4 regions of the Streptomyces sp. NPDC014870 genome follow, and region 3 is predicted to be linked to each of the others. Evidence: riboswitches for the same ligand, from Rfam matches in the RefSeq annotation. Region 3 holds a riboswitch; each other region holds the start of a gene.
What was found. Region 3 has a riboswitch for cyclic di-AMP ahead of ACF09C_RS08600 (M23 family metallopeptidase). Riboswitches for the same ligand answer to the same signal wherever they lie in the genome.
Positions count from the first base shown of each region.

Region 1: another riboswitch for cyclic di-AMP. It lies ahead of ACF09C_RS34040 (transglycosylase family protein); the one in region 3 lies ahead of ACF09C_RS08600 (M23 family metallopeptidase).
Region 2: another riboswitch for cyclic di-AMP. It lies ahead of ACF09C_RS07150 (LysM peptidoglycan-binding domain-containing M23 family metallopeptidase); the one in region 3 lies ahead of ACF09C_RS08600 (M23 family metallopeptidase).
Region 4: another riboswitch for cyclic di-AMP. It lies ahead of ACF09C_RS03895 (C40 family peptidase); the one in region 3 lies ahead of ACF09C_RS08600 (M23 family metallopeptidase).

Region 1 is NZ_JBIBWQ010000014.1:98,298-103,934, reverse strand. It holds gene ACF09C_RS34050 (cytochrome P450) at 1-1,235, shown strand, start outside; gene ACF09C_RS34045 (transglycosylase family protein) at 1,349-2,359, shown strand; cyclic di-AMP (ydaO/yuaA leader) riboswitch at 2,619-2,794, shown strand; gene ACF09C_RS34040 (transglycosylase family protein) at 2,798-3,484, shown strand; gene eno (phosphopyruvate hydratase) at 3,834-5,120, shown strand; gene ACF09C_RS34030 (septum formation initiator family protein) at 5,224-5,637, shown strand, end outside.
Region 2 is NZ_JBIBWQ010000002.1:546,465-552,101, forward strand. It holds gene hpnH (adenosyl-hopene transferase HpnH) at 1-481, shown strand, start outside; gene ACF09C_RS07130 (aspartate aminotransferase family protein) at 673-2,058, shown strand; gene ACF09C_RS07135 (helix-turn-helix domain-containing protein) at 2,145-2,786, shown strand; gene ACF09C_RS07140 (DUF6126 family protein) at 2,805-2,960, shown strand; gene ACF09C_RS07145 (tyrosine-protein phosphatase) at 2,977-3,789, opposite strand; cyclic di-AMP (ydaO/yuaA leader) riboswitch at 4,183-4,342, shown strand; gene ACF09C_RS07150 (LysM peptidoglycan-binding domain-containing M23 family metallopeptidase) at 4,347-5,321, shown strand; gene ACF09C_RS07155 (SGNH/GDSL hydrolase family protein) at 5,489-5,637, shown strand, end outside.
Region 3 is NZ_JBIBWQ010000003.1:20,120-25,756, forward strand. It holds gene trmB (tRNA (guanosine(46)-N7)-methyltransferase TrmB) at 1-41, shown strand, start outside; gene ACF09C_RS08590 (PrsW family intramembrane metalloprotease) at 199-1,512, shown strand; gene ACF09C_RS08595 (aldo/keto reductase) at 1,529-2,500, opposite strand; gene ACF09C_RS08600 (M23 family metallopeptidase) at 2,644-3,732, opposite strand; cyclic di-AMP (ydaO/yuaA leader) riboswitch at 3,744-3,891, opposite strand; gene ACF09C_RS08605 (PP2C family protein-serine/threonine phosphatase) at 4,139-5,308, opposite strand; tRNA gene ACF09C_RS08610 (tRNA-Met) at 5,621-5,637, opposite strand, start outside.
Region 4 is NZ_JBIBWQ010000001.1:928,110-933,746, reverse strand. It holds gene ACF09C_RS03915 (adenosylmethionine--8-amino-7-oxononanoate transaminase) at 1-607, opposite strand, end outside; gene bioB (biotin synthase BioB) at 600-1,910, opposite strand; gene ACF09C_RS03905 (8-amino-7-oxononanoate synthase) at 2,055-3,224, shown strand; gene ACF09C_RS03900 (ATP-binding protein) at 3,382-3,822, shown strand; gene ACF09C_RS03895 (C40 family peptidase) at 4,001-4,477, opposite strand; cyclic di-AMP (ydaO/yuaA leader) riboswitch at 4,481-4,679, opposite strand; gene ACF09C_RS03890 (hypothetical protein) at 4,995-5,300, opposite strand; gene ACF09C_RS03885 (ATP-dependent Clp protease proteolytic subunit) at 5,307-5,637, opposite strand, start outside.

The DNA.
Region 1 (5,637 bases), on a different contig from region 3:
GGCACCCCGCCCCCGAGCTCTTCACCTGGGAATTCGCGACCGACCCGTACCCCGCCTACGCCTGGCTGCGCGAGCACGCGCCCGTGCACCGGGCCAAGCTGCCCAGCGGGGTCGAGGCCTGGCTGGTGACGCGGTACGCGGACGCCCGGCAAGCGCTTGCCGACCAGCGGCTCTCGAAGAACCCGGCACACCACGACGAGCCGGCGCACGCCAAGGGGAAGACGGGGATCCCGGGGGAGCGCAAGGCCGAGCTGATGACGCACCTGCTCAACATCGACCCGCCCGACCACACCCGGCTGCGGCGCCTGGTCTCCAAGGCGTTCACCCCGCGCCGGGTCGCCGAGTTCGCGCCCCGGGTGCAGGAGCTGACGGACCGGCTGATCGGCGGCTTCGCGGCCAGGGGCTCGGCCGACCTCATCCATGAATTCGCTTTCCCCCTGCCCATCTACGCCATCTGCGACCTGCTCGGGGTGCCCGAGGAGGACCAGGACGACTTCCGGGACTGGGCCGGGATGATGATCCGGCACGGCGGAGGGCCGCGCGGCGGGGTGGCGCGGTCGGTCAAGAAGATGCGCGGCTATCTCGCGGAGCTGATCCACCGCAAGCGGCTCGATCCCGGCGACGACCTGATCTCGGGGCTCATCAAGGCCTCCGACCACGGCGAGCACCTCACCGAGAACGAGGCCGCCGCCATGGCCTTCATCCTTCTGTTCGCCGGCTTCGAGACGACCGTAAATTTGGTCGGTAACGGCGTCTATGCCCTACTTGGTCACCCCGGTCAGCGCGAGCGCCTGCAGGCCTCGCTCGCCGCGGGCGAGCGGGGGCTCCTGGAGACCGGTGTCGAGGAGTTGCTGCGCTACGACGGGCCGGTGGAGCTGGCGACCTGGCGGTACGCCATGGAGCCGCTGACGATCGGCGGCCAGGAGATCCCGGCGGGCGACCCGGTCCTGGTCGTCCTCGCGGCCGCCGACCGCGACCCGGCGCGCTTCGACGCGCCCGACACGCTGGATCTGGCCCGGCGCGACAACCAGCACCTCGGCTACGGGCACGGCATCCACTACTGCATCGGCGCGCCGCTCGCCCGGCTCGAAGGACAGATCGCCCTCGCGACGTTGTTGACTCGCCTTCCGGACCTGCGACTTGGCGCCGATCCGGACGAACTGCGGTGGCGCGGAGGACTCATCATGCGCGGCTTGCGCACCCTTCCGGTGGAGTTTGCCCCAGTTGTGAAGTGACGCTCCGTCAAGACTGTGACTTTTACGTGATCTCCGCTGCATCGACTTGTGACTGACGTTCGAATGCCGCTACGTTCACCGTCACCTCAGCAGTCACACGGAAGGCAGCCCGCATGCGCTCCGGGAACGGTCGACACCGCAGACCCCGCCAGGCCCCCGCCATCGTCGTCGCCGCAGGCGTGACGGGATCGGCCCTCGCGCTGCCCCTCCTGGCGGCGGGCTCCGCCTCCGCCGCGGACGCGGCGACCTGGGACCGGGTCGCCGAGTGCTCCTCGGGTGGTCAGTGGAGCGCGCACTTCGGCAACGGGCTCTACGGCGGACTCCAGTTCTCCCAGGAGAGCTGGGAGCGCCACGGCGGTCTCGCATACGCGACGAGCGCCGACCTCGCCAGCCGCGCCCAGCAGATCGCGGTGGCCGAAAAGGCCCTTGCCGCGGGCGACACCCAGTGGGCCACCTGTGCGCCGATCGCCGGCCTGACCAACGACGGCGCCAAGCCGGACGTCGACCCCGGACCGGGCGTCAAGCCGTCCGAGCCCACGGGCCCGCTCCCCGAGTCCAACCGCACCTCCGGCCTCCCGTCGGACTCCGCGCAGTCCGCGGCCCCCTCGGACAAGTCCTCCACCCCCTCCTCCGAGGCCTCCACGCCGTCCACGGCCACTCCCGAGACCTCCGCCACGCCCGAGACGTCCCCCACGGCGCCCGAGACCTCCGGTACCCCGTCCGCGCCGGGCAACGGCAAGCACCGGGGCGACGCGGCACCGGAAGAGACGGGCAATACGGACAAGGATCGCGAAAAGGGCCGCCACGCCCTGCCTTCTGACACGCAGACGACGGACGGTTCCGTCGAGAGCGGTGCGAAACTGGACAGTACGGACAACACGCCTGCAGAGGACATCACCGACGCTATCGGCGAATACACCGTCAAGCCCGGCGACAACCTCACCGAGATCGCCCAGCGGAACGAACTCCCCGGCGGCTGGGGCGCCCTGTACGACGCCAACCGCACGGTCGTGGGCGCCGACCCGGACCTCATCATCCCTGGCCAGAGCCTCGATCTGACGCCGGACAAGGCTGCGGACAAGGCCGCGGACAAGGCTGCCGGGGCGGACGCGCCGCAGGGGTAGTTCGGGGCTGAATGTCCGGTTCTGTGCAAGTGAGACATGGGTCTCTTCGTCTCAACTGGCGTGTCTCGTCCACGAACTCCCCTTCCGTCACCTCTCACCTGCGTAAACGCCCTTTGTCCCGAGGCAAGTAGGGGGGATTTGTCCCCCATGGACGTCTTTGAACTTCCCCCGGGTCTGTGTCTACGGTCGTGACCGCTCGCCACCGCGGGCCCCGTCGACCGAAACGCCGAATCCTGCCGTCGGCCGATGGGAACAGTCGTCGCGTCAAGCGCCGTAGGCAGGAGCGGGGGACCCAAGGTAAGTGCCGTCCCCGGCCGTTGAGACAGACGGCCGAAGGACCGGCTTGGGGTGAAGCCGCGCGCAAGGTCGCGCGGCCGGGCAACTCACATGGCCCGAACCCGACAGCTCACCTCGCAGGCGTCGGTGAGGAGAAGTCCCATGCTGTTTTCCGCCAAGGGCAAACACCGTCGTCCCTCCAAGGCCACCCGCGCCGTCGCCCTCGCCGGTGTCGCCGGTGTCGCCGTCGCCGCCCCCCTGATGGGCGCCGGCACCGCCTCGGCCGCCACCGTCTCCGAGTGGGACAAGGTCGCCCAGTGCGAGTCCGGCGGCAACTGGTCCATCAACACCGGCAACGGCTACTACGGCGGCCTGCAGTTCTCCAACTCCACGTGGGCCGCCTTCGGTGGCACCGCGTACGCCGCGAGCGCCGACCAGGCCTCGAAGTCGCAGCAGATCGCCATCGCCGAGAAGGTCCTCGCCGGCCAGGGCAAGGGTGCCTGGCCGAGCTGTGGTGTCGGCCTCTCGTCCGCCACCCCCGGTGTCGTCGCGGAGAGCGCGCCGCAGCCGGAGCGTCAGGCCGAGCAGCCGACGACCCGCAGCGAGCAGCGGACCGCCCCGAAGGCCCCGGCCAAGAAGGCCGAGTCCAAGAAGACCGTCACCACCCCGACCGGCAAGAAGGTCAAGAAGGGTGACGGCGAGTACAAGGTCGTCGCCGGTGACACCCTGAGCACGATCGCCGCCGCCCACGACGTCAAGGGCGGCTGGGCCAAGCTCTTCGAGCTCAACAAGGACGTCGTCGAGGACGCCGACCTGATCTACCCGGGCCAGCAGCTCCACCTGAAGTGAGCCCGGCGGCTCGCGTGAGTCCGGCGGCTCGCGCGCGCCCCACGACCCTCCCGCGGTGACCACCCCGGTCCGCAGCGTCCTTCCCCCGTGCGCTGCGGGCCGGGGTTCCGCGCTGTCCGGGGCCGGGTCGCGGACGGTCCTCGGTGCGGCCCCTGGTACGGACCCCGCCCGGTTACCGCCGAGTAGATTCGGGGCCCTTTGGCCCGAGATGCATGCCCTTGGGTCCTTTTTCGTCCCAGGGGGCGGGCGCCCGGCTGGCTGGAGCCCTGGAGCCGGTTAGGCTCTTGTCGCAAGGCCAAAGCGACCCTGCACCGCAAGCGTCACATCTAGCGTCACATCCCAGAAGGAGATGCTCGTGCCGTCCATCGACGTCGTCGTAGCCCGGGAAATCCTGGACTCCCGAGGCAACCCCACGGTCGAGGTCGAGGTCGGCCTCGACGACGGCAGCACCGGCCGTGCTGCCGTTCCGTCCGGTGCCTCCACCGGTGCGTTCGAGGCCATTGAGCTCCGTGACGGAGACAAGAACCGCTACCAGGGCAAGGGCGTCGAGAAGGCCGTCCTCGCCGTGATCGAGCAGATCGGCCCGGAGCTCGTCGGCTACGACGCCACCGAGCAGCGCCTGATCGACCAGGCCATGTTCGACCTGGACGCCACCGACAACAAGGCCTCCCTCGGCGCCAACGCCATCCTCGGCGTCTCCCTCGCCGTCGCGCACGCCGCGTCCGAGGCCTCGGACCTCCCGCTCTTCCGCTACCTCGGCGGCCCGAACGCGCACCTGCTGCCCGTTCCGATGATGAACATCCTGAACGGCGGCTCGCACGCCGACTCCAACGTGGACATCCAGGAGTTCATGATCGCGCCGATCGGCGCGGAGTCCTTCTCCGAGGCCCTGCGCTGGGGCACCGAGGTCTACCACACCCTCAAGTCCGTCCTGAAGACCAAGGGCCTGTCCACCGGCCTCGGCGACGAGGGCGGCTTCGCCCCGAACCTGGACTCCAACCGCGAGGCGCTCGACCTCATCCTGGAGGCCATCAAGCAGGCCGGCTACGTCCCGGGCAAGGACATCGCGCTGGCGCTCGACGTCGCCGCGTCCGAGTTCTACAAGGACGGCTCGTACGCGTTCGAGGGCAAGTCCCGCTCGGCCGCCGAGATGACCGAGTACTACGAGGAGCTCGTCTCCGCGTACCCGCTCGTCTCCATCGAGGACCCGCTGTTCGAGGACGACTGGGCCGGCTGGAAGGTCCTCACGGACAAGCTGGGCACCAAGGTCCAGATCGTCGGCGACGACCTGTTCGTCACCAACCCGGAGCGCCTGGCCCGCGGCATCGAGGACGGCGCCGCCAACGCGCTGCTCGTCAAGGTCAACCAGATCGGTTCGCTGACCGAGACCCTCGACGCCGTCGAGCTGGCCCAGCGCAACGGCTTCAAGTGCATGATGTCGCACCGCTCCGGCGAGACCGAGGACGTCACCATCGCCGACCTCGCCGTCGCCACCAACTGCGGTCAGATCAAGACCGGCGCCCCGGCCCGCTCCGAGCGCGTCGCCAAGTACAACCAGCTCCTGCGCATCGAGGAGATCCTCGACGACGCGGCGGTCTACGCCGGCCGCAGCGCGTTCCCGCGCTTCAAGGGCTGATCCGTAGCCCCTGAGCACCCCGAGTCACCCTCGGTTACGTACGTCCCCGCACCCGGTCCCGTACCGTGTGCGGGGACGTCCGTTCTGAAGGGGAGGCGCGTACATGGCCCGGGACCGGTTCTCGACCGCGACCAGGATCCGGCTGCTCGGCGAGCAGACCGCAGCCCGCGTGTACCGCTCCCAGACCCGCCGCCAGGCCCGCCGCTCCCGGCTCACCGGCCGCGCGGCCTTCCTCGCCCTGGTCGTCTGCTCGCTCGTCGTCGCCCTCGCGTACCCGATGCGGCAGTACGTCTCCCAGCGCGGCGAGATCGCCGAGCAGGAGCGCCGGGCCGCCGAGGCCGCCGCGCGCGTGGAGGAGCTGCGGGACGAGAAGGCCCGGCTCCAGGACCCCGCGTACGTGCGCAGGCTCGCCCGTGAGCACCTGCACTACGTGATGCCCGGCGAGACCGGCTTCACCGTGAACGACCCCGAGGCCGAGCGCGACCGCCGCGCCGAGCAGGGCGAGGCCGACCGGCCT
Region 2 (5,637 bases), on a different contig from region 3:
CGAGGTGCTGAACTACCTCAACGACGACCTCCAGGTCGACGAGATGATGATCTCCCCCGCGTACGCCTACGAGAAGGCGCCCGACCAGGAACACTTCCTCGGCGTCGAGCAGACCCGCGAACTCTTCAAGAAGGCCTTCGCGGGCGGCAACCGGAGCCGGTGGCGGCTCAACCACTCGCCGCTCTTCCTCGACTTCCTGGAGGGCAAGGCGGACTTCCCGTGCACGGCCTGGGCGATCCCCAACTATTCGCTCTTCGGCTGGCAGCGACCCTGCTATCTGATGAGCGACGGCTACGTGCCCACGTACCGGGAGCTGATCGAGGAGACCGACTGGGACAAGTACGGCCGGGGCAAGGACCCGCGCTGCGCCAACTGCATGGCGCACTGCGGCTACGAACCGACCGCCGTCCTCGCCACCATGGGCTCGCTCAAGGAGTCCCTGAGGGCGGCCCGCGAGACGGTCTCCGGCAACCGCGGATGACGTGACGCGTACGGGAGGGCCCGCGAAGGACGACCGGGCGCGGGTCCCCCGTACGGCTCCCTGAGAACCTTCGGGACGCCGGGGCAGTTCCTCGCCCACGCCAGGCGCGCCCAGGCCTCGCCGACCTCGGCCCCACCCCCGGTGGAGATCGCCGGGCGCATCGGCGCCGCACCGACCCGGAAGAAGGGGCGATGAGCACGGAGTTCGACCTCTCGGCGCTGCTCGCCGAACGCGGCGCGGAGCGCTACGAGCTGCACGGCCGCTACCTCAACCACCAGCTCCCGCGCATGCTGCACACGATCGGCTTCGACAAGGTCTACGAACGGGCCGAGGGCGCCCACTTCTGGGACGCCGACGGCGAGGACTACCTCGACATGCTGGCCGGCTTCGGCGTCATGGGCCTCGGGCGGCACCACCCCGTGGTCCGCCGGGCCCTCCACGACGTCCTGGACGCCCAGCTCGCCGACCTCACCCGCTTCGACTGCCAGCCGCTGCCGGGTCTCCTCGCGGAGAAGCTGCTCGCCCACAGCCCGCACCTCGACCGGGTCTTCTTCGGCAACAGCGGGACGGAGGCGGTGGAGACCGCGCTGAAGTTCGCCCGGTACGCCACCGGGAAGCCGAGGATCCTGTACTGCGCGCACGCCTTCCACGGACTGACCACCGGCTCCCTGTCGGTGAACGGGGAGAAGGGGTTCCGGGACGGCTTCGCTCCGCTGCTGCCCGACACGGCCCTCGCGCTCGGGGACCTCGACGCCCTGGAGCGGGAGCTGCGCAAGGGCGACGTGGCGGGCTTCGTCGTCGAGCCGATCCAGGGCAAGGGGGTGCACGCGGCCCCGCCCGGCTTCCTGCGCGCCGCCCAGGAGCTGCTGCACCGGCACGGAGCCCTGCTGATCGCCGACGAGGTGCAGACCGGGCTCGGCAGGACCGGGGACTTCTACGCGTACCAGCACGAGGAGGGGGTCGAGCCCGATCTGCTCTGCGTCGCCAAGGCCCTGTCCGGCGGGTACGTACCGGTGGGGGCGACGCTCGGCAAGGACTGGATCTTCAAGAAGGTCTACTCGTCCATGGACCGCGTCCTCGTCCACTCCGCCAGCTTCGGCTCCAACGCGCAGGCCATGGCCGCCGGGCTCGCCGTGCTCTCGGTGATGGAGAACGAGGGCACGGTGGCGCACGCGCGCCGGATCGGCGAACTGCTCTCCTCGCGTCTGAGGGAGCTCGTGCCGCGCTACGAGCTGCTGCACGAGATCCGTGGGCGTGGACTGATGATCGGCATCGAGTTCGGCCGGCCCTCCTCGCTCGGCCTGCGCAGCCGCTGGACCATGCTGCAGGCGGCCCGCAAGGGGCTCTTCGCGCAGATGGTCGTCGTGCCGTTGCTCCAGCGCCACCGGATCCTGACCCAGGTGTCCGGCGACCACATGGAAGTGATCAAGCTGATTCCGCCGCTGATCATCGACGAGGCGGACGTGGACCGGTTCGTGACCGCGTTCACGGCGGTCATGGATGACGCCCACGGTGGCGGCGGGCTGGTCTGGGACTTCGGGAAGACGCTGGTCAAGCAGGCGGTCGCGCAGCGCTGACGCGAGGGTGGCGCGTTCACACCGGCACTCTTTGCCTCTGGGGCAAGAAGTTTGCCTCAGAGGAAAATTCCTGGCGGAATGGAGGCATGGACCACCTCCCCGGGGAGCGTTCCCCGGACCCTGCCGCAGGCGACGCGACCGCCGTCCTGCCGGACGTCGCCCCGCAGCTGCGGGGCCTGCGCCGGCGCCGCGGGCTGACCCTCGAGGCAGCCGCTCAGCGCGCCGGACTCTCCCCGGCCCATCTCTCCCGGCTCGAGACGGGCCACCGCCAGCCCTCGCTGCCGATGCTGCTGGCCCTGGCCCGTATCTACGGTACGACGGTCTCCGCCCTCCTGGGCGAGGTTCCGGCCGAGCGTGATCCGATCGTCCGGGCCGGCCGGTCCGAACCCGTCGAGGCGGACGGTTGGATCTACCGCCAGGCCGGGGGGCCGGGCCGCGCGCTGCAGGCGCTCCGCGTCCACGTGCCGTACGCCACCCGGGCCGACATCGTGCGGGTCCATCCGGGGGAGGAGTGGCTGCACGTCCTCGACGGCCGGGTGCGCCTCGCGCTCGGCGATGCCGTCCATGTCCTGGAGCCCGGGGACAGCGCGCACTTCGACTCGCTCACGCCGCACCGGATCGGCGCCGCCGGACGGGGCGGGGCCGAGCTGCTCTTCGTCCACACGCTGATGCAGAGCCCCGTCGCCGAGCTGTGCCTCGGCGACGGCGGCGCACCTCATCTGCGCTGACCTTCAGAAAGGACCGATATGTCCAAGAAGCCCGCACCGGTCACCGGCGAGGAGCGCGAGGCCGGCAAGTTCCCCAAGGGCCTGGTCCTCCGGCTCTTCGCCTACCTCGTGGCCGGGCACCTCTTCGCCGGCTTCCTCTATCTGCTCTTCGCCCTCGGCGCGCAGAACCAATGACGCGCCGGGACGGCGGTCACCCCTCGACGACGAGTCGCTCGCGCAGCTTCGCCCGGGTCTCCGGGCTGAGCTTCAGGCCGTCGGTGAAGTAGTTCTCCGCCGTCCCCCAGGTCTGCTCCATCGTCTCGAAGGCGGCCCGCAGGTACTCCACCCGCGCGTCGAACAGCGGGCTGATCAGCTCCATCACCTCGGGCGCCATCGCGTCCGAGGCGTCGGAGGTGCGGCGCACCTTGTAGCGGCGGTGCGGGTCGTTCGACTTCACGTAGTCGGCCTCGATCGCCTCGCGCTCGACGCCCACCGCGAGCAGGGAGATCGCGACGGAGAGGCCGGCCCGGTCCTTTCCGGCCGCGCAGTGCATCAGCGCCGGGACGCTGTCCTCGGCGAGCGCGTGCAGGATGCGGCTGTGCTCCGCCGTCCGCTCGACGATCATCTGCCGGTACGAATCGGACATTCGGGTCGCGGCCTTGCCGTCGCCGAGGATGGCGCGAAGCTGCTCCAGCTCGCCGGAGCGGACGAGCTTCCAGAACTCCTTGCCGTCGGCCGGGTCGTTGAGCGGTATGTTCACGTTCCGTACACCGGGCAGTTCGACGTCCGGACCCTCGATCTTGACATCGGCCTGATTGCGGAAATCGAAGATCGTGTGCAGCCCGAGGGTGGCGAGGAAGGTCGCGTCCTCCTCGGTGGCGTGGGCCAGGTGGCCGCTGCGGAAGAGGCGTCCGAACCGCACCGAACCGCCGTCCACGGTCGGCAGTCCGCCCACGTCCCGGAAGTTGCGGACCCCGGTGAGCTCGGGTTCGGTCGACGGGACCTGGGGCAGCTGCTGCGTCACGAGTGCTCCTGAAGGTAGACGGATCGCGATCGGTTCCTGATCGATTCCTGGGGCAATCATCCCGGGTGTCGGGGTCGGCGCGCACCCCTGGGTGGGGGATTGGGTGTTCTGTCCGAATTGAGCCCTTCGATATAACGCGCCCTGGTTGCAGGGGAGATGGGTTTCGGGGCGTGAGCAGCGTCTCAAAGGTGACGGACCGTGCCTGATCGTCCCCGCTAATTCCCGTACCGGAAAAGGAAATCGATCCCCCGTCATCCACGCAGGGTGACCGGAATTCGGTGCGGATATCACGCCGCGGATTGCGAACGGAAACCAGCGGCTTGTTCGGCTCGACCCCGCTCGTCTAGCGTCACGCTCAATCCGGACGGACCGCCGAATCCTGCCACCGCCCGGAATCAATCCGCACCCATCCACGTACGGCAGGAGCGGGGGACCCAGGTAAGTACGCCGCACCGGTCGAACCGGTCGGCTCGGGGTGAAGTCGCGTGAGAGCGCGGCCGGACATCTCCAGTCCGAACCCGACAGCTCACCTCGTAGGCGACGGAGAGGAATTCGCCATGCCCGCGAAGGGTAAGCATCGCCGTCCCAAGGCCAACCCGATCACGCGCGGATTCGTCGCCGCCGGCACCGGTGGCGCCGTCGTCGCCCTCCCGCTGCTCGGCGCGACCGGCGCCCACGCCGCCGAGAAGGCCGCGCCGGCCCTGACGCCCGCGCAGGCCGTCACCGCCGTCGCCGCCACCCCCGCGAAGGCCCCGGCCGCCCCGGCGACCGCCCCCGCGGCGAAGCCGAAGACGTACTCCGTCGTTCCGGGCGACTACCTGTCGAAGATCGCCGCCGAGCACGACCTCAAGGGTGGCTGGCAGAAGCTCTACGCCGACAACCGCCAGGTCGTCGGCGAGAACCCCTCGCTGATCCTCCCCGGCATGAAGCTCACCCTCGGCGCCAAGTCCACGGCCGCCCCGAAGGCCGCGGCCCCCAAGGCCGCCCCGAAGGCCGCGCCCAAGGCCGAGAAGAAGTCCTCGTCCTCCGACACGAGCGAGTCGCGTGCCTCCCGCTCCTCCGAGCGCACCACAGCCGCCACCACCCAGGGCTCCGCCCCCGCGCAGTCCGCCCCGGCGCAGTCCTCCTCCGGCTGGGTCGCCCCGGTCGGCGGCGGCGTCTCCACCCCGTACCGGGCCTCCGGTTCGATGTGGTCCTCCGGCTACCACACCGGTGTCGACTTCATCGCCTCCTCCGGCACCTCGGTCAAGGCCGTCGGCGCGGGCACCGTCCACTCGGCCGGCTGGAGCGGCGCGTACGGCAACGAGGTAGTCATCCAGCACGCCGACGGCACGTACTCCCAGTACGCCCACCTCTCCTCGCTCTCCGTCTCGGCCGGCCAGACCGTCACGGGCGGCCAGCAGATCGGCCTCTCCGGCTCGACCGGCAACTCCAGCGGCCCGCACCTGCACTTCGAGATCCGCACCGGCCCGAGCTACGGCTCGGACATCGACCCGCTGGCATACCTGCGCCAGCACGGCGTCGGCATCTGACGCTCCGCGTCGCACGCTCCACCCCGCAGGGGCCCGGCACTTCGGTGCGCCGGGCCCCTCCGGCGTATTCCGGCTTGGCGGAATCTTGACCGGTGGCGTATCTCACCCGGCGTCAACCCCTCCTTACGGTCGCGTAGGTCACACCCATAAGGGAAAGATGAACTCCCGTGGCAGACGATTCGAGATCAAGAGACAAGAACGCATTCGGGTCGTACGCGGCGATCGGGGACAGCTTCACCGAGGGCGTCGGAGATCCCGGGCCGGACGGGAAGTACGTCGGATGGGCGGACCGCTTCGCGGTTCTCCTCGCCGACCA
Region 3 (5,637 bases):
AGGGGCATGTCGTGCACGACCTGCTCTTCCGCAGGAAGTAGCCGCCGCCCGGAGCGACCGCGGACCGGCACCGGAGCGACCGCGGACCGGCACCGCATCAGCCCGGAGCGACCTCGGACCGGCCCGGTTTTCCACAGGAACGGCTGTTGTCGGAGAACTCCGTCGCAGGTGTCAGTCCGCCTCGTTAGGGTCGATCACGTGTCGAACCACGTTCCCGTCCCCACCAGGGACACCGAGGAGCCGGCCTTCACGGCCGTTCCGGACCGCGCCCAGTGGCGCTACAGGCCTCGTCGCGCCTTCTGGCGCAGCAAGGTGGTCCGGGCCATCGCCGTGTTCACCGTGCTCGCCATCTGCGCGCTCGTGATCCTCGCGATCGTCCGGGAACAGACCGGCACCGAGGGCTTCCTCGTCGGCCTCGGCCTCGCGGTCCTGCCCGTGCCGCTGCTCATGGCAGCCTTCCGCTGGCTCGACCGGGTCGAGCCGGGCCCGTGGAAGAACCTGATCTTCGCCTTCGCGTGGGGTGCGTGCGCCGCGACGCTCGTCGCGATCCTCGCCAACTCCTTCGCGGTGCGCTGGATCGCGACCGCCACGGCCGACCCGGCCTCCGCCGAGTCCTGGGGCGCCGCGGTCGTCGCCCCGATCGTGGAGGAGAGCGCCAAGGCCGCGGCGATCCTGCTGATCTTCCTCTTCCGCCGACGGCACTTCACCGGCCTCGTCGACGGGGTCGTCGTCGCGGGCTTCACCGCCACCGGCTTCGCCTTCACCGAGAACATCCTCTATCTCGGCAACGCCTTCGGCGAGGACCAGGACCTCGGCTCCGGCGGCCTCGGCACGACAGCGGCCACCTTCTTCGCACGGATCGTGATGTCGCCGTTCGCGCACCCGTTGTTCACGGTCTTCACCGGCCTCGGCTTCGCGTTCGCCGCCCTCGCCACGTCCCGCCGCAGGTTCCTGCGGACCCGCCGGGTCCTGCTGCCGCTCGCCGGGCTGCTCCTCGCCATGATCATGCACGCGCTGTGGAACGGCTCCGTGACGATCCTCGGGCCGCTCGGCTTCATCCTGATCTACGGCATGCTCATGGTGCCCGCCTTCGGCCTGCTGACCTGGCTCGCGATATGGAGCAGGCAGCGCGAGCTGCGCACGATATCCGGTCAGCTCCCCGCGTACGCCGCGGCCGGCTGGCTCTCGCCCGCCGAGCCGCTCGCGCTCTCCTCGATGCGGGCCCGCTCGGTGGCCCGCGACTTCGCCCGCCGCACGTACGGCCCGCCGGCCGCCATCGCCGTCGGGGAGTACGAGGCGTTCGCGACCACCCTCGCCTTCCTGCGCCACCGCGCCCAGCGCGGCGCGCAGGACCCCGACTTCACGGCGCGCGAGCAGGAGCTCCTCCACCACCTGTGGCAGCGCAAGCCGGTCGCGTCACCCGCGCTCACGTACGCGGCGCGGGCGACGGGCCGGGCCTGGGCGCCGCCGCAGTACCTCGACTACGGCGGCTACAACCCGTACCAGAGCTAGTGACCGACCCAGCGGATCAGGAAGCGTCCGGCTCGGAGGCGTCCGGCTCGGAGGCGTCCGTCAGGAGGGTCAGCTCCGCCGGGGTCAGACGCAGATCGGCCACCGCGACGAGGGCCGGGAGCTGTTCGACCGTACGGGCCGAGGCGATCGGGGCGGCGACGGTCGGCCGGGAGGCGAGCCAGGCCAGGGCGACGGTGGCGACCTCCGCGTCGTGCGCCGCGGCGACGGTGTCGAGGGCGGCGAGGATCCGCCGGCCCCGCTCGGTCTCCGCGTGCGCGGAGGCGCCTTCGGCGCGGACGCTGTCGACGGTCTTCCCGGCGCGGTACTTGCCGGTGAGGAAGCCGGACGCGAGGGCGAAGTACGGGACGGCCGCGAGCCCGGCCCGCTCGGTGGTGGCCAGCAGCTCACCCTCGTAGGTGTCGCGCGACAGCAGGTTGTAGTGCGGCTGCAGGGCGACGTACCGGGCGAGGCCTTCGGCCTCGGCGAAGTCGAGGGACGCCTGGAGCCGATCGGGCGCGATGTTGGAGGCGGCGACCGCGCGCACCTTGCCGTCCCGCACCAGCTGGTCGAGCGCGGTGACGATCTCCTCGACGGGGACGGTCGGGTCGTCGAAGTGCGAGTAGTACAGGTCGATGTGGTCGGTCCCGAGCCGCCGCAGCGACTCCTCCACCGCGCCCTTGATCGTGGTCGCGGCGAGGCCCTTGTAGCGGGGGTGCGCGCCGACCTTGGTCGCGATGACCACCTCGGAGCGATTGCCGCGGGAGGCCAGCCACTTGCCGATGACCGTCTCGGACTCTCCGCCCTGATTGCCCTCGGCCCAGGCCGAGTACATGTCGGCGGTGTCCACGAAGTTGCCGCCCGCGGCGGTGTAGGCGTCGAGGACCGCGAAGGACTGCTCCTCGTCGGCGGACCAGCCGAAGACGTTGCCGCCCAGTGCGAGGGGGAAGACGTTGAGGTCTGAGGTGCCCAGCGGGCGAAGTGAGGTCATGGGACGGTACAACGACCGTCCCGGGACCGGGTATTCCGGCAGCCCTGACGTCGGGGGGGTGCCGCCAGGACTGCCGGAGTCGGGGGCTCAGGGGGCCCAGGGGGTCCCCAGGGCCTATCCGGCCCTGATCCGCCGGACAGGCCCTAGACCGAGAGACCCTTGCTGCCCAGCCAGGCCGCCGGGTCGATGCCCGCGCCGCCCGCGGTGTGGACCTCGAGGTGCAGGTGCGGTCCGGTCACGTTGCCGGTCGCGCCCACGCGCCCGATCGTGTCGCCGGTGCCCACGGTCTGGCCGACGCTCGCCGTCATCGAGGACAGGTGCGCGTACCAGACCTCCGTGCCGTCCTCGAGCTCCAGGACGATCCGGTAGCCGTACGAGCCGGACCAGCCGGCCGACTTGATGGTGCCACCGTGCACCGCCTTGACCGGAGTGCCGGTGGGCGCCGCGAAGTCGAGACCCGTGTGCTGGCCGGAGGACCACATGGAGCCGGACTGGCCGTAGGTGGAGGTGATCGTGTACGAGGACGTGGGCAGCGAGTAGCTCGCGGCGAGCTTCGCCAGGCGCTCCGCCTCGGCCTTCGCCGCCGCCTCCTCCTCGGCCTTCTTCTTGGCCGCGGCCGCTTCCTTCTCGGCCTGGTCCGCCTTGGCGGCGGCCTCGACGGCGGCCTTCTCGGCGGCCGCCTTCTCCGCCGCGGCCTTCTCGGCGGCGTCGGCGGAGGCCTGCTGCTGCTCGGCCTGCTGGAGGATGCGGGCGCGCAGCGCCTCGCCGGCGTCGGCGGCCGAGGCGGTCTGGGCGCCGCCGGCCTTCTCGACACCGTCGGCCGGCAGGGCCAGGGTGGCCGTGAGGGGCTGCGGGTTGGTCGTACCGGAGTCCGAACCGCCGTCGCCGTCGGAGATGAGCTCGCCGACACCGGGCAGCTCGGAGGCGTCCGGCAGGTTGAGGTCGGGCAGCGATATCGAGACCGGGGGCTTCTCCTTGGCGGTCGCCATGCCGCCCGCGCCGACGGCCGCGATGACACCGACACCGAGGACGGTGGAGGACCGGGCGAAGCCGGAGCGCTGCTTCACGACGCGGTGGCGGCCACCCGAACGGGACTGCTGACGCAGGGAGTCCTCGGTGGGGTTCCACTCCCCCCACGTCGCCGCGTCGTCGTCCGTCCCGGCGGCGCCGCGGGCGCCGAACGCGTGGAACCCGTCAGAAAGACCTTCGGGGGCAGGGGTGTTGGACGCCACGGAGGCGTGCTCCTTTCCTTCCTTCTCGCCTACCGGGTTAGCTGACGGGTTCGGAGCAGGAAGGTCTCCTACGGGCGGTTCCGCACAGGTGCGAAGGTGCCCGATTCACCCCAAGTGGTGGTTCCCCGGTTCCCTTTCAGGATTCGGCGCACGCGCGCGGTGCCGTCTCTTGCGACGACTGGGACGACCGCGCTGCGTTATCGAACGTTAATAGACACGGGGGGCCGATTCCAAGCTGTTCCCGTTGATCATTCCCGAGATTGAGCTGGTACAGCCCGATTTGAGCCCGCTTCAGTACGAACTCTTACCGCGCCACAACACATGACGGTTCGTCAATTGTTATCGGAGCGGAACCCCTCCACTACGCAAGGTCACGGCGGCCGTCAGGGCGGGGTGACGGCAGGGGTCACGGCACCACGGGCATCGTCCGGCGCCGTTCCGGCTGGCCCGCTCCCGGCCGGCTCACGGCGAGCAGCGCCATGTCGTCGGTGGAGCCCCCGCCCGTGTACCGACGCACGTCGTCGACCAGCGCGTCGAGCAGTTCCTCGGGGCCCGGGAAGATCCTCCCGGCGAGCCGCTCGGCCGGTTCGTAGAACGCCCCCGAGGCGTCGCGCGCCTCGGAGAGCCCGTCCGTGTAGAGGAGCAGCGTGGCGCCCGGCGGGTACGCGGCCTCGTCGGCCCGGTCCGGCCAGGCGGCCAGCTCTCCCATGCCGAGCGGCAGCGCGGGCTCGGTCGGCTCCAGATGCGCGAGGGCCCCGTCCGCGTGGAGGAGCAACGGCTCGGGGTGCCCCCGGTTGACGACACGTACCCGCCCTTCCCCGCGCGGGATCTCGGCGAGGACGGCGGTGGTGAACCCCTCGAAGGCGTCGAGCCCGTCGCGGCGGGTGCCCTCGCGGGCGAGCGCCCGCTCCAGGCGTTGGGCGACCCCCTCGAGCGAGGACTCCTGCTCGGCCGCCTCCCGGAAGGCGCCGATCACGACGGCGACCGCCTCCACCGCGTCGAGCCCCTTGCCGCGCACGTCCCCCACCACCAGCCGGACCCCGAACGGCGTGTCCTGGACGGCGAAGAGGTCGCCGCCGATGAACGCGTCCGCCTGCGCGGCCTCGTAGCGGGCCGCGACCTGGAGCCCGCCGATCCGCTCGGCGGGCGTCGGCAGCACGGCCTTCTGCGCGGTCTCGGCGATCACCCGCGCCGAGGCGAGCCGCTCGCCACTGCGCCGCACGACCCGGTTGATCAGCAGGGCGAGCGCGGAGACGGTGACGACGGTCAGCGTCTCGGTGAGGGCGGGGATGTCGTTGACGGTGTCGTTGTAGACGTGCAGCCCGATGCTGGCGAGGACGGCGGCGATGCCGGTGAGCAGCGTCGTGAGCATGGAGAAGAACGGCGCGGCGATGAGCGGCGCGGCGGCGAACATCGGGGAGGCCGTGTACGAGGCGGGGGTGGACAGGTCGAAGACGATCCCGCCGACGATCACCAGCGGCGGCAGGGCCCGGATGAAGCGGCGCGCCCGCTCCGCCCGCCGTCGCCGGACCCGGGGGGAGAGCCCGTTGGCCGACCCGTTCCCCCGCCCGTTCACCGACGGTCCGTTCCCCCGCCCGTTCACCGACGGTCCGTTCACCGACGGTCGCGCCGGTCCCTTCCCCCGCACGTGCCCCCGGTCAGGCCCTTGTTCCTGCCCCTGCCCCTGGCCCTGCCCCTGCCCCACCTGTGGTCTCCTGCCCGGTCCGTACACGGCACGGCGACGGACGGTACCGCGCCCTCCCCAGGGTGGCGGGAGCCGCGCCGCTCGGCGACCCCCGCTCGGCCATGTGGGGGACACGGGTTTCCACGTCGGGAACGACGAAGGCCCGGATCCATTGACTGGATCCGGGCCTTCGTTGCTACTGAGTAGCGGGGACAGGATTT
Region 4 (5,637 bases), on a different contig from region 3:
GCCGGGCGATCTCGGCCCGCAGCAGCTCCGCGTACCGCTCCTCGTACGCGACCGGCGGCGCCTCGACGAAGATCTGCCGCTGCAGCACGCCCGACCACAGCTCGTGCATCCCGCCCTCGGGGTCGCACACCGACATGGGCTGCCAGGTGTCGCCGTGGTAGCCGCCGCGCCAGGTCAGCAACCGCTGCTTCTCCGGGCGCCCGACCGAGCGCCAGTACTGCAGGCACATCTTGGCCGCGACCTCGACGGAGACCGAACCGGAGTCGCTGAGGAAGACGTGCCGCAGCGGCTCGGGGGTGATCTCCACCAGACGCGTCGCGAGCCGGACCGCCGGCTCGTGGGTGAGTCCGCCGAACATGACGTGGCTCATCCGGTCCAGCTGACCGCGTGCGGCCTCGTTGAGCACGGGGTGGTTGTAGCCGTGGATCGCGGACCACCACGAGGACATGCCGTCGATCAACTCGGCCTGTCCGTAAGCCGGTTCGGCGAGACGGAGGCGCACCCCGGACGCGGACGCGACGACCAGCGGATCCACGCGTCCCGGCATGGGGCCGTACGGATGCCAGACGTGCGCCCGGTCAAGGGCGACGAGCTCGTCGTTACGCATTCGGCGCGAGGTCCGTTCCGGCGCCGCGACGGCGCACGGCCACCAGGTCGGTCCGGGCGTTGGACGCGTCGGCGGCGACCTGCGTCGGCACCTCGGCGTCGGACTGAGCGACCGGCTCCGGGGCGGCCGCCGCCGCGTGGCCGCCGCACGGCCCGCAGCCGCCGCCGCCCGCGTGCGAGCCGCAGCCGCCCGCGCCGGCCTCCGCGCCCGCCTCGGCGTGCGAGCCGCAACCCGCCGACGCCGCCGAGCCACAGCCACCGGCCGCACCGGCCGCGGCGCCCGCCGCCGCGAGCGCGTCCGCACGGTGCGCGGGCAGCGTGGTCGTGCCCGCGCCCTCCACCTCGAAGCCCGCGTCCGCGATCATGTCCAGGTCCGCCTTGCCGGCCTGGCCCTCGCTCGTCAGATAGTCGCCGAGGAAGATCGAGTTCGCGATGTTCAGCGCGAGCGGCTGCATCGAGCGCAGGTGCACCTCGCGCCCGCCCGCGATCCGGACCTCGACGTCCGGGCAGACGAACCGGACCATCGCCAGGATCCGCAGGCAGCGCTGCGGGGTGAGGTTCCACTCCTTCGCCAGCGGAGTGCCCTCGAAGGGGATCAGGAAGTTGACCGGCACCGAGTCCGAGTCCAGCTCGCGGAGCGCGTAGACGACGTCGACCAGGTCCTCGTCGCTCTCGCCCATGCCCGCGATCAGCCCCGAGCAGGCCGAAAGACCGGCGGCGTGCGCCTTCTGCACGGTGTCCACCCGGTCCGCGTAGGTGTGGGTGGTCGTGATCTCCCCGTACGTCCCCTCGGACGTGTTCAGGTTGTGGTTGTAGGCGTCGGCGCCCGCCTCGCGCAGCCGCTCGGCCTGACCGTCCGAGAGCAGCCCCAGGCAGGCACAGACCTCGACGCCCTCGTTCTGCTCCTTGATGGCTTCGATCGTCTTCCCGACCCGCTCCACGTCCCGGTCCGTCGGCCCGCGGCCGCTCGCCACCAGGCAGACCCGCTTGGCCCCGCCCGCGACACCGGCGGCCGCCGCCTGGGAGGCCTCGTCCGGCTTCAGCCAGCTGTACTTCAGGATCCCGGCCGTCGAGCCGAGCCGCTGCGAACAGTACGAGCAGTCCTCGGGGCACAGCCCCGACTTCAGATTGACGAGGTAGTTCAGCTTCACGCGACGCCCGAACCACTGGCGGCGCACCTTGCCCGCCGCGGCCACCACATCGAGCAGTTCGTCGTCGGAGGTCGCCAGCACGGCGAGCGCTTCTTCACGGCTCGGCAGCTCGCGCCGCAGCCCCTTGTCCACCAGCGTGTTCAGCAGGTCCATAAGGGCTGATCCTTGCTTACGGCACACCCCGCGGCCAAGGAGGATCTGAACAAACGCGCCAGTTTGACGTGTGTGGATGACCACACCCTGTCCCTGGCCCCGGACGGTTAGGGTCTGTGCGCTGCCTACAAAAGGATCTGGCCCATGCACCGGGACGAGGACACCCGCCGGACCCCGTTCGACTGGACCGACGCGGAGGCGCGCCGCCGTGCGGAGGCGGGACTCGTCCGCACGCTGCGGCCCCGGTCCGCCGAGGCGGAGCCGCTCGATCTGGCGAGCAACGACTACCTCGGACTGACCCGCCGGCCGGAGGTGACCGAGGCCGCCGCCGAGGCCGCCCGGCGCTGGGGCGCGGGGTCCACCGGCTCGCGGCTGGTCACCGGTACCACACGGCTGCACGCCCGGCTCGAAAGCGAACTCGCCGCGTTCTGCGGCTTCGAGGCGGCCCTCGTCTTCTCCTCCGGCTACACCGCCAACCTCGCCGCGCTCACCGCGCTGAGCGGGCGTGACGCGCTGATCGTCTCCGACGCGGGCAACCACGCCTCGATCGTGGACGGCTGCCGGCTCTCGCGCGCCGAGACGGCCGTGGTCCCGCACGCCGAGCCCGAGGCGGTACGCAAGACCCTCCAGGCCCACCCGGACCGCCGGGCGCTCGTGGTCTCCGACTCCGTGTTCTCGGTCGACGGCGACCGGGCCCCGCTGCCCGAGCTGGCCGAGGTCTGCCGGGCGCACGGCGCCGGGCTCGTCGTGGACGACGCCCACGGCCTCGGCGTGCTCGGCGACGGCGGCCGGGGCGCCCTGCACGCGGCCGGCCTCGCGGGCGACCCCGACGTGGTCGCCACCCTCACCCTCTCCAAGTCCCTGGGCAGCCAGGGCGGAGCGGTGCTCGGGCCGGCCCGGGTGATCGAGCACCTGGTCAACGCGGCCCGGACGTTCATCTTCGACACCGGGCTCGCCCCGGCCGCCGTCGGCGCCGCCCTGAGCAGCCTGCGGGTGATCCGGGACGAACCCGGTCTCGCCGAGCGGGCAAGGACCGTCGCCGCCACGCTGCACCGGCTGCTCACCGAGGCCGGTCTGACCGCCGTGCGCCCGGACGCTGCCGTGGTCTCCGTCCGCGCGCCCTCGCCGGAAGCGGCGCTGCGGTGGGCCGCCGACTGCCGCGAGCAGGGGCTCGCCGTCGGCTGCTTCCGGCCGCCGTCCGTCCCGGACGGCATCTCGCGGCTGCGGCTCACGGCCCGCGCGGATCTGACGGACGCCCAGATCGAGCAGGCCGTCACCACGATCCTGCGGACCGCACCGGCGGCCTCCCACTGACGGGACCCAAATACGGTCTCTCGTCGCAGAGTTCACCGCTTCGAGCGACAAATATGCACATATCTTGGTGGATCGCCGGGCGGGGCGGGGCGATCGGTGGCAGTCTGGCGCGCAGTGCAAACCGGGCCGGGCCCGGTGGGAAAGGGACAGCGTCGCCATGGCAGACCACCAGGAAGCAACCGTCACCCTGCCGAGCGATCCCGCCTCGGTGTCCGCCGCCCGGAGATATGTCGCCGACGTCCTGAGCGGATGGGGGCTCGCGGGCGCCGGCGACACCGCCGACACGGTCCGGCTGATCGTCTCGGAGCTGGCAACCAACGCCGTCCAGCACACCTTCGGCCAGTCGCCCACCTTCACGGTCGACGTCCGCCTGGAGCGCGAGGAGCAGCTCCACATCGGCGTCACCGACAGCCACCCCCGCTGGCCGAAGCGGCTCCCGGCGGCGGTGCAGCAGGACAACGGACGCGGGATGGTCATCATCCGCATCCTGACGGCGGAGGCGGGGGGCAGGCTCTCCGTCACCCCGACCGACGAGGGCGGCAAGACGGTCTGGATCAAGCTCCCCTGGACCGTCTCGCCGGCGACGTCCCCGATCTGAGGAGCGACGGGTGCGGCGGCGCCACCGCACCCGTCGTCGCGTCAGGCCGGTCCGGTCGTCACCGGACCCGGCCGTATCGCGTCAGGCTGGTCCGGTCGTCACCGGACCCTGCCGTATCGCGTCAGGCTGGTCCGGTCGTCACCGGACCCTGCCGTATCGCGTCAGGCTGGTCCGGTCGTCACCGGACCCGGCCGTAATACACCTTGGACGTCCAGATCTTGTCGAGCTTCACCCAGGAACCCTTCTTGGGCGAGTGCCAGATCTTTCCGCTACCCGCGTAGATCCCCACGTGGTAGACCCTTCCACCCGAGTGGAAGAAGACCAGGTCCCCCTTCTGCCTGCTGGACGCGGAGATGTGCCGGGTCTTGTTGTACTGCTGCTGCGCGGTACGGGGCAGCGACTTGCCCGCCTTCTTGTACGAGTAGAGCGTGAGCCCCGAGCAGTCGAACCGGGTCGGTCCCGACGCTCCGTACTTGTAGGGCGATCCCTTCTTGGAGGCCGCGATGTTCAGCGCCTTGCCGGCGTACGACGTCGCGGCCTGGGCCTCCGGTGCGGCACCTGGTGCCAGCATCGTGCCGCCGAGGGCGGCGAGGGTGAGAGCCGAGACGGCTCCGGCCCGGGACAGCAGGGACGGGACATGAATCTGCGCAGTCATGCGCAACCCTTCGTCAGCCGCCTGTGAAGGATGACCTGTCGGGTTCGGGCTGGCGAAGTCGCCCGGCCGCGGTCGCGGCTTCACCCCGAGGAACGGCCCGTTCGTGCCGGCCGTCCCGTACTGCTCGGGTCCTCCACTCCTGCCGATCCACTCCTGTCGACCAGACATCCGGGACAGCGGCAGGACTCGGCGTCCGCCCGGACCGCCCCGCCGCGGTGGCGGGGGCTTGTCGTCGTGAGGGATCTTGACCCACAACCTGGGCGAAATCCGAGCCGAAACGGCGTTATGTGAGGCTCCTCACGACTGATCCATTCGGGTGGACAGGCATGTTTCGTGATCGTCGGAGGTTTGGCGGACGAGTCCCGGACCAGGGGTGGAAGGCCCGAATTCCGCCAGATGCGTACACCTGTTGCGCAACTCACCCCGCGCATATGTCGATTCGTCGACTACGCCGAACGGGGGAGCGATTCTGCGGCCGCGCTGCTCCGACCGGCCCTCGACACGACACGGGGGAATGTCAACTCGCGGGTGTCCCCGGAACGGTGACGCGCCCGGACCGGCGCTCCCCGTCCAACACCCGCAGGGCACGCGCCAATGTCTCCGCGTGCACCTCGCTCTCGCCGCGCGTATGCATCGCCGTCAGTGCGTCCCGCAGGGCGTTGGCCCGCCCCACCAGCGCCTGAGCCGCCCGCAGCGCTCCATAGGTATGCGACGCCCTGGATGGATTGATACGGCCCAGCAGATCGACGACTTCGAGATAGGCGTCGATGAACTCGCCCTCGGCGCGCGTCAGGGCGGGCAGCGGCGGCAGTTCGGGAACCATCCCGGCTCACCTCCCGGCGGCGCCGCCGGACGCCCCGCGGTTCTGGACGACATGGTCCACCAGGCCGTACGCGGTCGCGGCGGTGGCGTCGAGGACCGTGGTCCGGTCGATGTCGGCGTCGATCCGCTCCCGGCTCCGGCCGGTGTGCGTGACCAGCATCCCGGCCAGCATGGCGCGCTGCCGGAGCAATTCCCGTGCCTGGATGTCGAGATCGCTCGGCTGCCCCTGCAACGGCTCGTCCATCGAGGGCTGCTGGAGCACGACCCGAGCTCCGGGCAGCGCGAGCCGCTTGCCGGGCGCGCCGGCCGCGAGCAGCACGGCCGCGGTCGAGACGGCC